3 regions of the Krasilnikovia sp. MM14-A1259 genome follow, and region 1 is predicted to be linked to each of the others. Evidence: riboswitches for the same ligand, from Rfam matches in the RefSeq annotation. Region 1 holds a riboswitch; each other region holds the start of a gene.

Region 1 (3,914 bases):
CCCCCGGGAACGGGTGGTGGAACGCGGCGAAGAAGACCGCCCGTTCCGCGGGCGGAAGGTCCGGAACGTCCAGCTCCATGGCGGCTCGTACCACGGTGAAGGCCCGCTCGAGGGTGGCCTCGGTGATCGGCTCGATGCGCATCCCGCCAGGATGAGCGCACACACCGTCCGGCGCAGGCGAATTACGCCGAGGCACAGTCGGCAGAGAAGATCTGGCGGCAGAGGAGATTTGGTCGGGAGGACGCGCGCACAGCGCCTCCGGCGCTGGGTCGTTGGGCCCCTAGGAGATTGTCGCCAAGCTCGTAAGGTGGGACCTCGTACGGCGACGCGCCCTCCCGCGTAGAGCATCCTGCCGACCCCGGGATCGGTCCGCAAGCCCTCCCCCGAAGGAAAAACCAGTTGTCGGTCGGATACCCGACGGTGCCGTTCAGCCGAGCAGGCCCGCCTCACGTGCCGCACGCAGCGACGGCTTGATCCGGTGCGTGGGGCCCACCTGGGCGGCGATCGCGTCCAGCGTCTTGAGGCCCTCGCCGGTGTTGAACACGACCGTCTCAGCATCCGGATCGAGCCGGCCACCGGCCACCAGCTTCTGCAGCACCGCGACCGTGACCCCGCCCGCGGTCTCCGCGAAGACCCCGGTCGTACGGGCCAGCAGCCCGATCGCGGCCCGGATCTCGTCGTCGTCGGCGTAGTCCATCCACCCGCCCGTGCGGGTCACCGTCTCGATCGCGTACGCCCCCGCGGCCGGATCACCGATGTTGAGCGACTTGGCGATGCCGGTCGGCTTCACCGGCGTGATGGTGTCCGTACCGTTGTGCAGCGCCGTGGCGATCGGGTTGCATCCCGCGGACTGCGCGCCGAACACCTTCCACCCGCCGGCCGGCGCCTCCACCAGTCCGATCTCGACCAGCTCCGTGAACGCCTTGTCCACCTTGGTCAGCAGCTCGCCACTGGCCATCGGGATGACCACCTGGGCCGGGATGCGCCAGCCGAGCTGCTCCGCCACCTCGTACCCGAGGGTCTTGGAACCCTCCGCGTAGTACGGCCGGACGTTGACGTTGACGAACGCGGTGTCCTCGAACTCCTCCGTCTCGACCAGCTCGCTGCAGAGCCGGTTCACGTCGTCGTACGAGCCGTCGATCGCGACGAGCTGGCCGCCGTACACCGCGGTCGTGACGACCTTGCCCTGCTCCAGGTCGCCCGGGATGAACACGACCGACGGCGCCCCCGCGCGAGCGGCGTGCGCGGCCACGCTGTTGGCCAGGTTGCCGGTGGAGGCGCAGGCGAAGCGCGTGAACCCGAGCCCGCGGGCCGCGCTCAGCGCCACCGACACCACCCGGTCCTTGAACGAGTGGGTCGGGTTGGCCGAGTCGTCCTTCACCCACAGCGGCGCGCGCAGCCCGACCGCGGCGGCCAGCGCGGGCGCGCTGACCAGCGGCGTCAGCCCCGGGTCGAGCGTGACCCGCTGCGCCGGATCCTGCCCGGCGGGCAGCAGCGCGGCGTAGCGCCAGATGTTCTGCGGGCCCGCCTCGATCTGGGCACGGGTCACCCCGGCGAGCGCGGCCGGATCGTACGCAATCTCCAGGGGCCCGAAACACTCGTAACAGGCGTGCTGCGCGGCCAGCGGGAACTCGGCGCCGCAGCCGCGGCAGACGAGGGCGCGAGCGGGGCTCGTCGAGACAGGGGCGTCGACGATCGACGTCATGGGAGGCCGTCCTCTCATCTTTCCCCGGCGCGTCGCGCGGGGGACGGAATTAGCACCTGCCGCACGTCTGGCCTCGTCATCGAGTCGAGTGCGGTGGTTGCCGGGGCGTCATCGGGCCGTTCCCTCAGCCCCTCTGGATGAGGTATGCAGTTGTGCCGCCCAGCTTACGGGGCGTCAGGGTGCTCATCACCCTGTGATCCCGATCTGTGAGCGTCCTCTCGGGGATTAGAGCTTTTTGTCGCACGTCCGTCGTGCTCTTGACCGTCGCTCCCGCCGAGACCGGGACGGGCGCCAGGACGCCCGTCCCTGCCAGGTCCGTGCGACCACGACCACGACGCCGTCCCGTCCGGTCAGCTGGTGACGTCCTTGCGGGTGAAACGCCAGAACGCCAGGCCGATGAAGAGCGTGGCGTAGCAGAGGGCGGCGATTGCGCCCTTGGCCAGGTCTGCCGTCTGCATCGGGGTCGACAGCAGGCCCTGCCAGGCGTCGGCGTAGTGGGTGGGCAGCACGGTGCGCAAATTTCCCAAGGCCGTGATCTGGTCCAGGATGCTGGACAGGATCCACAGCAGCACGGCGCCGCCGACCGCGCCCAATGCTGCGTCCGTGAGCGTGGACAGCAGGAACGCCAGCCCGGCGACGATCAGCATCGTGGTGGCCAGGTACGCCAGGATCGCCAGCAGCCGCAGCACCCCGGCGCCCGGCGGGATCTGGGCGGCGATCGTGCTGCCCAGCGGATGCCAGCCGTAGCGCAGCGTCCCGACCAGCAACGCCGTGCCGAACAGGGTCAGCAGCGCCAGCAGCGAGTACGCCAGCGCGACGAACAGCTTGACGCCCAGCAGCCGGGCCCGGGGCACCGGCACGGCCAGCAGATACCGCAGCGTGCCCCAGCTCGCCTCGCTCGCCACGGTGTCGCCGCAGAACAGCGCCACGACCACGATCAGCAGGAAACCCGCCGACACCGCGATGCTGAACAGCGCGAAATTCAGCCCGCCCGAGGTGGCCAGGTCGACCAGGCTCGCGAACGCCCCGCCGCGGCGGCGCCCGTCGTCGTTGCCGTCCCCGCCGAACTCGAACGCCAGCAGGATGATCAGCGGCAGCACCACCATGAACCCCAGCGCGAGCTGGGTACGCCGCCGCGACGCCTGCCGCCGTACCTCCGCCAGGATCGGCAGGGTCGCCGACGGCCGGTACCCGGTCGCGGCGCTCAGCCCCGTATCCGGCTTGTCGATCACTGCGCTCATCGGTCCCCACTTCCCCGCGAGTTGTCCCCGACCAGCGCGAGGAACGCATCCTCCAGCCGGCGGCGGGGCACCACCCGGTCCACCCCGACCCCGGCCTGGACCAGTGACGCCACCACGTCGGCGCGTGGGGTGCCGTTCATGTCGACGATCAGGCCGGTGTCGCCGTCCGGGGTGACCGAGCGGACGTCCAGCCCCGCCAGGATCAGCGACGCGGCGGGCACGTCCGAGACTTCGAGCAGCACGGACGGCGAGTCCCCGACGATCTCCGAGACCGGCCCGGCCGCCACGATCCGGCCCTTGTTGACCACCACGGCGTGCGTGCACGTCTGCTCCACCTCGGCGAGCAGGTGGCTGGAGACCAGTACGGCCCGCCCGTCGGTCGCGTAGCGCTGCAACACGCGGCGCATCTCGGCGATCTGCGGCGGATCCAGCCCGTCGGTGGGCTCGTCGAGCACCAGCAGCTCGGGCAGGCCCAGCATGGCCTGGGCGATGGCCAACCGCTGCCGCATCCCGTGGCTGTACGTCTTGGTCCTGCGGTGCACGGAGTCACCGAGCCCCGCGATCTCCAGTGCCTCGTCGAAGTGCGCGTCCGCCTCCGGCCGCCCGGTCGCCCGCCAGTACGCGCGCAGGTTCTCGTAGCCGCTGAGGTGAGGCAGGAAGCCCGGGCCTTCGACGAGCGCACCGACGCGGGACAGGATCGGCGCGCCCGGCACGAGCCGGTGCCCGAACACCAGCGCGTCGCCCTCGGTCGGCATCGTCAGCCCCATGAGCACCCGCAACGTGGTCGTCTTGCCCGCACCGTTGGGCCCGAGCAGCCCGACCACCTGGCCCCGTTCGACGGTGAAGTCCACCCGCTCCACGGCCACGAACCCGTCCCCGTATGCCTTGCGCAGGCCGCGCACGACCAGCGGGGTGTCCGCGTACTCGGGGATCGTGGGGATGTTCGTGCGGCGGGCCCGGCGGCCGCG
Region 2 (3,914 bases), 3.7 Mb from region 1:
GCCCCGCAGGACCCGGTGCGGCCCGAACGCCAGATGGATGTCGCGCAGGCTCAGGCTGACGGAGCCCGTCGCGCCGCCGAGGTTGGTCACCGCGCACCGCCCACACCGGACAGCACCGAATCGTCGTCCTGGTCGGCGGGCACGGATGCCGGCCGGCCGTGCCGCAGCCGCCGGTCGATCCAGTTGACGGCGTGCGTCAGCGGCACGGTCAGCACGAGATAGAACAGGCCCGCCAGCAGCAGCGCGGACTCGTTGCCGGTGGTGGCCGCGTGGTCCTGCCCGATCCGGAACAGTTCCCGCTGGCTGGCCACCAGGCCGAGGAAGTAGACCAGGCTGGAGTCCTTGATCAGGGCGATCAGCTGGTTCACCCACGCCGGCAGCACGCGGCGGACCCCCTGCGGGACGATCACCAGCCGCATCGACTCGGCCCAGGAGAAGCCCAGCGCGCGGGCCCCTTCGAGCTGGGCGGCCTCCACGGACTGGATGCCGGACCGGAAGATCTCACCGATGTACGCCGCCGCGATCAACGACAGCGCCAGGATGCCCAGCGGGTACGGGTCAGGCCCCCAGATCCGCATGCCCAGCGGTGCCAGCCCGACGCCGATCAGCAGGATCGTCGCCGCGGCCGGCAGCCCCCGGAACACGTCGGTGTAGAGGCGTGCGGGCCAGCGCAGCCAGCGGGTCCGCGAGATCCCGGCGACCGCCAGCAGCAGACCCAGCACCGAGCCGAGCAGGGCGGCGCTGACCGCCAGGATCAGCGTGTTGCGCAGCCCGACGGTCACCATCTCGGGCAGCGCGGCCCGCATCGACGGCCAGTCGAAGAACGTCTCCCACAGCGTGTTCACCGATTCCATCGGCGGTCACCGCCCCCCCTCTGCTCCGGCACCGGTCAGGACGCCGCTGATGCGGACGCGCGCGGTGCCGTGCCGCTGCCGGGCGTGAAGCCGGCAGGGATCGGGCGGCCGGGGTAGTACTGCGCCTGCAACCGGTTCCACGCGCCGTCCGCGATGACCTGGTCCAGCCCGGTGTTCAACGCCGCGCGCAGCGCGTCGTTGCCCTTCGCCACCGCGTACGCGGTCGGTGCGGGGCTGAGCTGCTTGGCCGCCACCTTGATCTTGGATCCGCTGTCCGCGGCCGACTTCTCGCCGATCTCGGCGGGGGCGATCCAGGCGTCGGCGGTGCCGGCCTTGAGCTGGTTGACGGCGCCGTTGTAGTCGGGCACCCGTACCGGGTTCAGGCCCTTGCCCGTGGCGTAGTCGTCCTGGACTGTGCCCTGCACCACCACGACCCGCTTGCCGGAAAGCCCGTCGAAGCCGGTGATCGGGGAGTCCGAAGGCACGTCGAGTCCGAAGTAGCCGAAGTCGTAGCCGTTGCCGAAGTCCACCGTCTTCTTGCGCGCCTCGGTCACGGTGATCGAGGAACTGCCCACATCGAACTTGTGGTTGTTCACCTGCGACAGCAGCGCGGAGAAGTCGGTGCCGACGAATTCGACCTTCAGGCCGATCTTTCCGGCGACCGCGGCGAGCAGGTCGTTGTCGAAGCCGGTGAACTTCCCGTCCTTGAGATAGACGTTCGGCGGGGCGTCGGTGAGGGTGCCGGCCCGCAGCACACCGGGCTGCAACAGACCGTACGGGTTGGCGGCCGAGCCGGACGACGCGTCGTCGCCGCAGGCGGTGAGCAGGGTGGCGCCGAGGATCGCGACGGCGCCGAGGGCGGCGGCCCGGGTGAGGGCAGGCAGAAATCGCACAGGGGTCTCCTGAGATGAGGGGTGGTTCGGTGGCGCGCGCGTCCGACGGACGATGCGCGGCGAAACGGGTGCCGTTATCGCGTGGCGCCGGAGCGACACGCGGCGCTGCAGATTCGCATCATGTCGACGTGGCGGCGGCGGGTCAGCACCCGCACGCTCGCGGCACAACGGTGAGAAGACATGGCTCTCCTGGGTCGGTGATGACCTGGGGGCCAGGCCACGCTTGCACGGAACGTGCTCCGTGCCCGGTCCTCACCCGGGGCACCCCACCGCGGAGGAGGGTTGCCGGCCAGCAAGCCGGGGCTTCACGCTGGCGCTCATGACCTGGCACCGACGCTAGCAGCCGGGGGCGCGCAAGCGTCCAGCAGATATGACCACCCTCACGCGAAACGGACGATCGCGTCAGCCGATCTGCTCGGCCAGGGCGACGATGATGCCCGCGGGGCCACGGAGGTAACAGAGGCGGAAGATGCTTTCGTACTGCGCCACCTCGCCGAGCAGTTCGGCGCCGTGGGTGCGGAGACGGGCGACGGTGTCGTCGATGTCGTCGACGGCGAACATGACACGATGCAGACCCAGCGTGTTGGGCGGCGGCCCCGGCAACCCCGTACCGAGCACCGCGGGGGAGTGGTACTTCGCCAGTTCCAGCTTGCCGTGGCCATCCGGCGTACGCATCATCGCGATGTCGCTGCGGACGCCGTCGAGTCCGACGGTGCGGTCCGCAAAGCCGCCTTCGATCTGTGCCGTGCCTTCCAGCTCCATGCCGAGCTCGGTGAAGAACGCGACGGCGGCGTCGAGGTCGTCGACGACGATGCCGACATTGTCCATCCGCTGAATGGTCATGGCCCAAAGCATAGGCAGACGCGGTGCTGCTCGGTCCCGTGGCGGCGCCGTCATTCGATCGGGTTCATCAGGTGTCGTGTGCTGTCGAGGGACCAGGATGGACTGATAGCTTCAGGCATCCCATTCTGAGGCCCGGGAGGCTTGGATGAGCTTTGTTCAGATCATCGAGTACGAGACCGACCGGCCGGATGAGATGTTCGCTCTCGGGGATTCCCGGATGGCCGGGCTGGGGGACGCACCGGAGGGCTTCCGGCTCACGGTCACCCAGGATCGGGACAACCCGAAACGCTTCCTGACCATCGTGGAGTTCGCCTCGTACGAGGACGCCATGGCCAACAGCGCACTGCCCGAGACCAGTGAGTTCGCCGAGAAGATGGCGGCGCTGTGTTCGAGCGGGCCCCGTTTCCACAACCTCGAGGTCAAACGGTCCGTCCCGGCCTGACCGGCGTTCGGGCCGGTCACCGCCACCAGAGGTTCACCGCGTTGTTGCCCACATGCAGCAGGATCGGGGCCAGCAACGATCCGGTCCGGTGGCGCAGGTAGCCGAGCACCAGGCTGAGCACGAGGATCGACACCGGGTAGACCGACAGGGCGTTCGCCGGCAGCGTGCCCTGGAACGCCCAGCCGACGAGGTGGACCGCGACGAACAGCACCGAGGTCACCAGATTGGCCCGCCAGAACAGGACGCCGGTGCCGGTGATGGTCGGCAGCAGGTAACCGCGGTAGAGCCATTCCTCGCACACGGGCGTGAGCAGGACCGCGTACAGGAAGTCCGCCGCCGGTGGCACGGGGGCGAGGTGCTGTCCGCGCAACGGCGCGACCGCGATCGCCAGTCCCACCCAGACCGCGGCTGCGCCGGCACCCCACAGCAGGCCACGCCGAAGGTCGCGTCGGCGCAGGCCGATGAATGCCAGCTGCTCCCGCAGCGGCGCCCTCCAGAACGCGGCCGGATACACCATCCAGACCGCCACCTTGGCGGCCGCCCAGTACGCCGTGGCACCGGTCCACCCGGCCGCCTGGGCCACGAGCCACGCCATCACCCACAGCGCGATGAACCCGGCGAAGAACACGGCGATCCGGCCGCGCGTCAAGGTGGTCACGGTGCTCCTCTGCTCCGGCTGACGGACACGCTGCCGTCGGGGGAGACTACCCCGCGGTCGAGCCGGCGACGGTGACGACGAGTACGCCGCGCACGTCTGGATTCGAACGCAGATCGGAAATGCGATTGCCGCCGCCGCGTGATCCCCCTACTGTCTTCATCACCGAGCAAGACCAACGCCGGGAAACGGAAAGGAGCCTCCGATGTCGTGGCACCCCTCGATTG
Region 3 (3,914 bases), 2.8 Mb from region 1:
TCTGCCAGGCCCGGCGTACCGCCCCGGACATCCCCTCGGCGGCCGGGGTTAGCACGAGGCGCGCGCCGTACGCGGTGAGCAGGGCACGCCGTTCCGCGCTCATGCTCTCCGGCATGGTCAGCGTCAGCGCGTAGCCGCGGGCGGCGGCCACGACCGCCAGTCCGATACCGGTGTTGCCGCTGGTCGCCTCCACGATCGCGGTGCCGGGGATGAGTTCACCGCTGCGTTCGGCGGCGTCGATCATGGCCACCGCGATCCGGTCCTTCACGCTGCCGCCCGGATTGTGCGACTCGAGCTTGGCCAGCAGGCGGACCGGCAGGTCCGGGTCGAAGCGGGACAACTGCACCAGCGGGGTGCGGCCGATCAGTTCAGTGGCGTCGCGGAAGATCACGTCAGAGCTCCTGGGCGGGTGCCGGCGCGGCGCCGGGGACGGACATGGGTTCGGACCCGGGCCACGGCGGCCGGTGCGCGCAGCCGCGCACCGGCCGGGACGTCCGCCAGCACCAGGCAGTGCGCGCCGATCTCGGCGTCGTCGCCGATGTGCAGCGGCCCGAGCACGGTGGCGCCGACGCCGAGGACGACCCTGTCGCCGACGCTGGGGTGGCGCCGGGCACGGCCGGTGTCGCGCCACCAGCCGCGCCCGCCGAGCGTGACCCGGTGGTACATCGTCACGTCGTCGCCGACGCGGGCGGTCTCCCCGATGACGACCGCGGCGCCGTGGTCGATGAACAGCCGCCGCCCGATCGTGGCTCCGGGGTGGATCTCGACGCCGGTGACCAGCCGGGTGAACTGCGAGAGCGCCCGCGGCAGCAGCGGCAGGCCCCGGCGGTGCAGGCGGTGGGCCAGGCGGTGCGACCACAGTGCCCACAGCCCGGGATACAGCCACGCTTCGATCTTGAGAGCGCCCCGCAGGGCAGGGTCGCGCCGGCATGCGGCGCGCACGTCGTCCAGCACGTGTCCTCCACGCAGGTATCGCGACGTTCGGAGGGCCGACGGTACGGACGCATAACCCCGCCGGACAGGGTCCGTCGCCCCGGCGCGCTGCGCGCCGTGATCGGGTAACGTGCGCGGTGGTCCTGAGTACCAGCGACAAGCCCCGGCTGGCTGGTCGGCAACCCTCCATCCGCGGCGGGGTGCCTCCGGGGACGACCTGGCCCTGCCGCAGCGGCGGGGCAAGCGCGGATCGGCCTGCGCCGGTCCCTGGACACCACGCGGAGTCGACGTGTACCCAACTTCGGTCCACCCCCTGTTGCCGCAGCCCACCGACCTCGACCCACCGGCGCCGACACCCGCACACCCGCTGGCGGTGCTGGGCGGTGACGTGCGGGTCCGGGTCACCGACGGGCGCCTGCTTCCGTACGCGAATCTGGACGTCGCCGCCACCGCCCCGTGTGCCGCGGTGGCGGCCGAGGCGGTCGCCCGGCTGCTGCCGACGTACGCCAGCGTCCACCGCGGGGCCGGGGCCCTGTCCCGGCACTGCACCCGTGCGTACGAGCAGGCCCGCGCCACGGTGGCGCGGTACGTCGGCTGCCGCGCCGGTGACCAGGTGGTCTTCACCCGCAACAGCACGGATGCGTTGAACCTGCTCGCCCACGCCGTGCCGCGCGGTGCCGACGTGCTCACGTTCGTCGGCGAGCATCACGCCAACCTGCTGCCGTGGCGCCGGGCGATCCGTCTGCCGCTGCCCGGTACGCCGGACGACGCGGTCGCCGCGGTGGACCGGGCGCTGCGCCGGCACGGTCCGGCGCTGGTGGCGGTCACCGCGACCAGCAACGTCACCGGCGAGGTGTGGCCGGTCGCCGAGATCGCCCGGGTGGCACGCCGGTACGGCGCCCGCGTGGTCGTCGACGCCGCGCAGCTCGCGGCGCACGGCCCGGTGAGCCTGGCCGCGCTCGGCGCCGACTACGTCGTCCTGTCCGGCCACAAGCTGTACGCGCCGTTCGGTGCGGGAGTGCTGGCCGGGCGCGCCGACTGGCTCGACGACGCCGAGCCGTACCTGCGCGGCGGCGGTGCCACCCGGCACGTGGACGCCGACGCGACGGTTCAGTGGACCGGTGGCCCCGCGCGGCACGAGGCCGGCACGCCGAACCTGGTCGGGGCCGTGGCGCTGGCTGCGGTGTGTGCGGCACTGACGGAGACCTGCTGGGCGGGCCTTGCCCGGCACGAGCAGCGGCTGCTGGATCGGCTGGACGCGGGGCTGGCGGGTGTCGCGGGCGTGCAGCGGCTGGCCCTGTTCGGTCCGGGGCATCCACGGACGGGCATCGTGAGCTTCGTCGTCGCCGGGCTGGAGTCCGCCGAGGTGGCCCGGCGCCTGGCCGACGACCACGGCATCGGGGTTCGTGACGGCCTGTTCTGCGCGCATCCGCTGACCCGTCATCTGCTCGCGGCGGTTCCCGCCGCAGCGACGCCCGCCGCGCCGCCGACGACCGCGGTGCGGGTGAGCATCGGCGCCGGGACCACAGTGGAGCATGTCGACCGGCTCGTCGCCGCATTGGCACAGATCGCCGCGCGCCCTGGCGGCCGGTGCACACAGTCGTTCGGCGCCCGCTAGGGACCAACGGCCTCTGGTGTACGGGACCGCCCGGCGGGTATGCCCTGTAGGTGTCGATCGGGCATTCACATCGACGTGATCTGCCGTTCGAATCCGTCCCGGCCGGTCACGGTCGACGCCCCGCCGCCCGCGACGGGCGGCGGGGCCGGGATGCCACGCCGTACCACGGAGGGGACCGAGGTGCCCGTTGACGATGCCATCCCCGTGCAGCGGTTCGAAGTGGTCGCGGCCGACCCCCAGGAGGTTGTCGAGATAACCCTCAATGCCTGCGCCGGCGCCCGGGTCAGGATCTTCGGTGACGCCGGGACGTTCTTCTACCGGCAGCACACCACGGTGGCCGGTCCGATGGGGATGAGCGCGATCGCCAGCCAGATCGGCGTTCACCTGGACTGCCCGTTCCTCGACCACCTGGTCTTTCTCACCGCCGACCGCGGCCAGGCCGGCTTCCGCACCGGGACCGGCCAGGCAACGCTGGGTCCGGGTGACACTCTTGCCTATCCGGTGGCGGAACCGTTCACCGCGACCGCCGGCGACTTCGACGGCCGGGTGCTGACGCTGGAACTTCCGGTCGGGCCGGTCGCGACGCGGGCCGGGCTGGACCCCGAACGGTTCCGGTTCGCCTCGATGAACCCGGTCACCCCCGCACTCGGCCGCCATTTCCGCGCCACCATGCGGTACCTGCACACGGCGTTGCTGGCCAGGGAGTCGGCTCTGGCCAACCCGCTCGTGCTGACCGGCGCGATCGATGCCGCCGCGGCCGCGGCGCTGGCGGCGTTCCCGCACACACCCCACCACCATGGGCGGCAATGGATCCGGTCGGGCGCGGTACGCCGCGCGGTGGAGTTCATCGACGCCAATCCGGCCCGGCCGCTGACCCTGGCCGACATCGCGGAGGCGGCCGGGACCAGCGTCCGCGCCCTTCAGGCCGGGTTCAGCCGGCACCTCGACACCACACCCATGCTCTACCTGCGCCGGGTCCGGCTCGCCCACGCCCACCGCGACCTGCAGTGCGCCGATCCCGACACGGGCGTGGCGCAGGTGGCCCGCCGGTGGGGGTTCGGCCACCTCGGACGCTTCGCCGCCTACTACCGCACCGCATACGGGCAGTCACCCCGGCTCACGATGCGGCGCTGAGTGCTTCCGAGGGCCCGTCCGACCATGCGCCGAGGAGGGATGCCCGATGGGATCGGCAGCCGGTGACACCGTTCCGGTGCGCCGTTTCGATCTGGTGGCCACCGATCCACAGCTGGCCGTCGCGCTCGTACGAGACCTCTACGCCGACGCCCGGTTGCGGATCTCCGGGGATGAGCGCACGTTCTTTCACCGGCACCGCAGCGCGATCGCCGGGCCGTTGACGGCCGAC

What was found. A riboswitch is a leader RNA that binds a small molecule or an ion and turns the genes downstream of it on or off. The one in region 1 is predicted to bind S-adenosylmethionine.
Region 2: it holds a riboswitch for S-adenosylmethionine, as region 1 does, so the genes downstream of both, ACMCNK_RS02250 (ABC transporter substrate-binding protein) here and thrC (threonine synthase) in region 1, are expected to answer to the same signal.
Region 3: it holds a riboswitch for S-adenosylmethionine, as region 1 does, so the genes downstream of both, ACMCNK_RS06160 (aminotransferase class V-fold PLP-dependent enzyme) here and thrC (threonine synthase) in region 1, are expected to answer to the same signal.

Annotation. Positions count from the first base shown of each region.
Region 1 is NZ_BAAGAJ010000002.1:4,201,694-4,205,607, forward strand. It holds gene ACMCNK_RS18950 (N-acetyltransferase family protein) at 1-142, opposite strand, end outside; gene thrC (threonine synthase) at 428-1,705, opposite strand; SAM riboswitch class I at 1,717-1,849, opposite strand; gene ACMCNK_RS18960 (ABC transporter permease) at 2,056-2,946, opposite strand; gene ACMCNK_RS18965 (alpha/beta fold hydrolase) at 2,943-3,914, opposite strand, start outside.
Region 2 is NZ_BAAGAJ010000002.1:532,820-536,733, forward strand. It holds gene ACMCNK_RS02240 (amino acid ABC transporter ATP-binding protein) at 1-90, opposite strand, end outside; gene ACMCNK_RS02245 (amino acid ABC transporter permease) at 87-854, opposite strand; gene ACMCNK_RS02250 (ABC transporter substrate-binding protein) at 890-1,747, opposite strand; SAM riboswitch class IV at 1,962-2,072, opposite strand; gene ACMCNK_RS02255 (VOC family protein) at 2,150-2,590, opposite strand; gene ACMCNK_RS02260 (hypothetical protein) at 2,736-3,032, shown strand; gene ACMCNK_RS02265 (CPBP family intramembrane glutamic endopeptidase) at 3,049-3,690, opposite strand.
Region 3 is NZ_BAAGAJ010000002.1:1,447,019-1,450,932, reverse strand. It holds gene cysK (cysteine synthase A) at 1-391, opposite strand, end outside; gene epsC (serine O-acetyltransferase EpsC) at 388-954, opposite strand; SAM riboswitch class IV at 1,073-1,185, shown strand; gene ACMCNK_RS06160 (aminotransferase class V-fold PLP-dependent enzyme) at 1,223-2,551, shown strand; gene ACMCNK_RS06155 (AraC family transcriptional regulator) at 2,732-3,685, shown strand; gene ACMCNK_RS06150 (hypothetical protein) at 3,732-3,914, shown strand, end outside.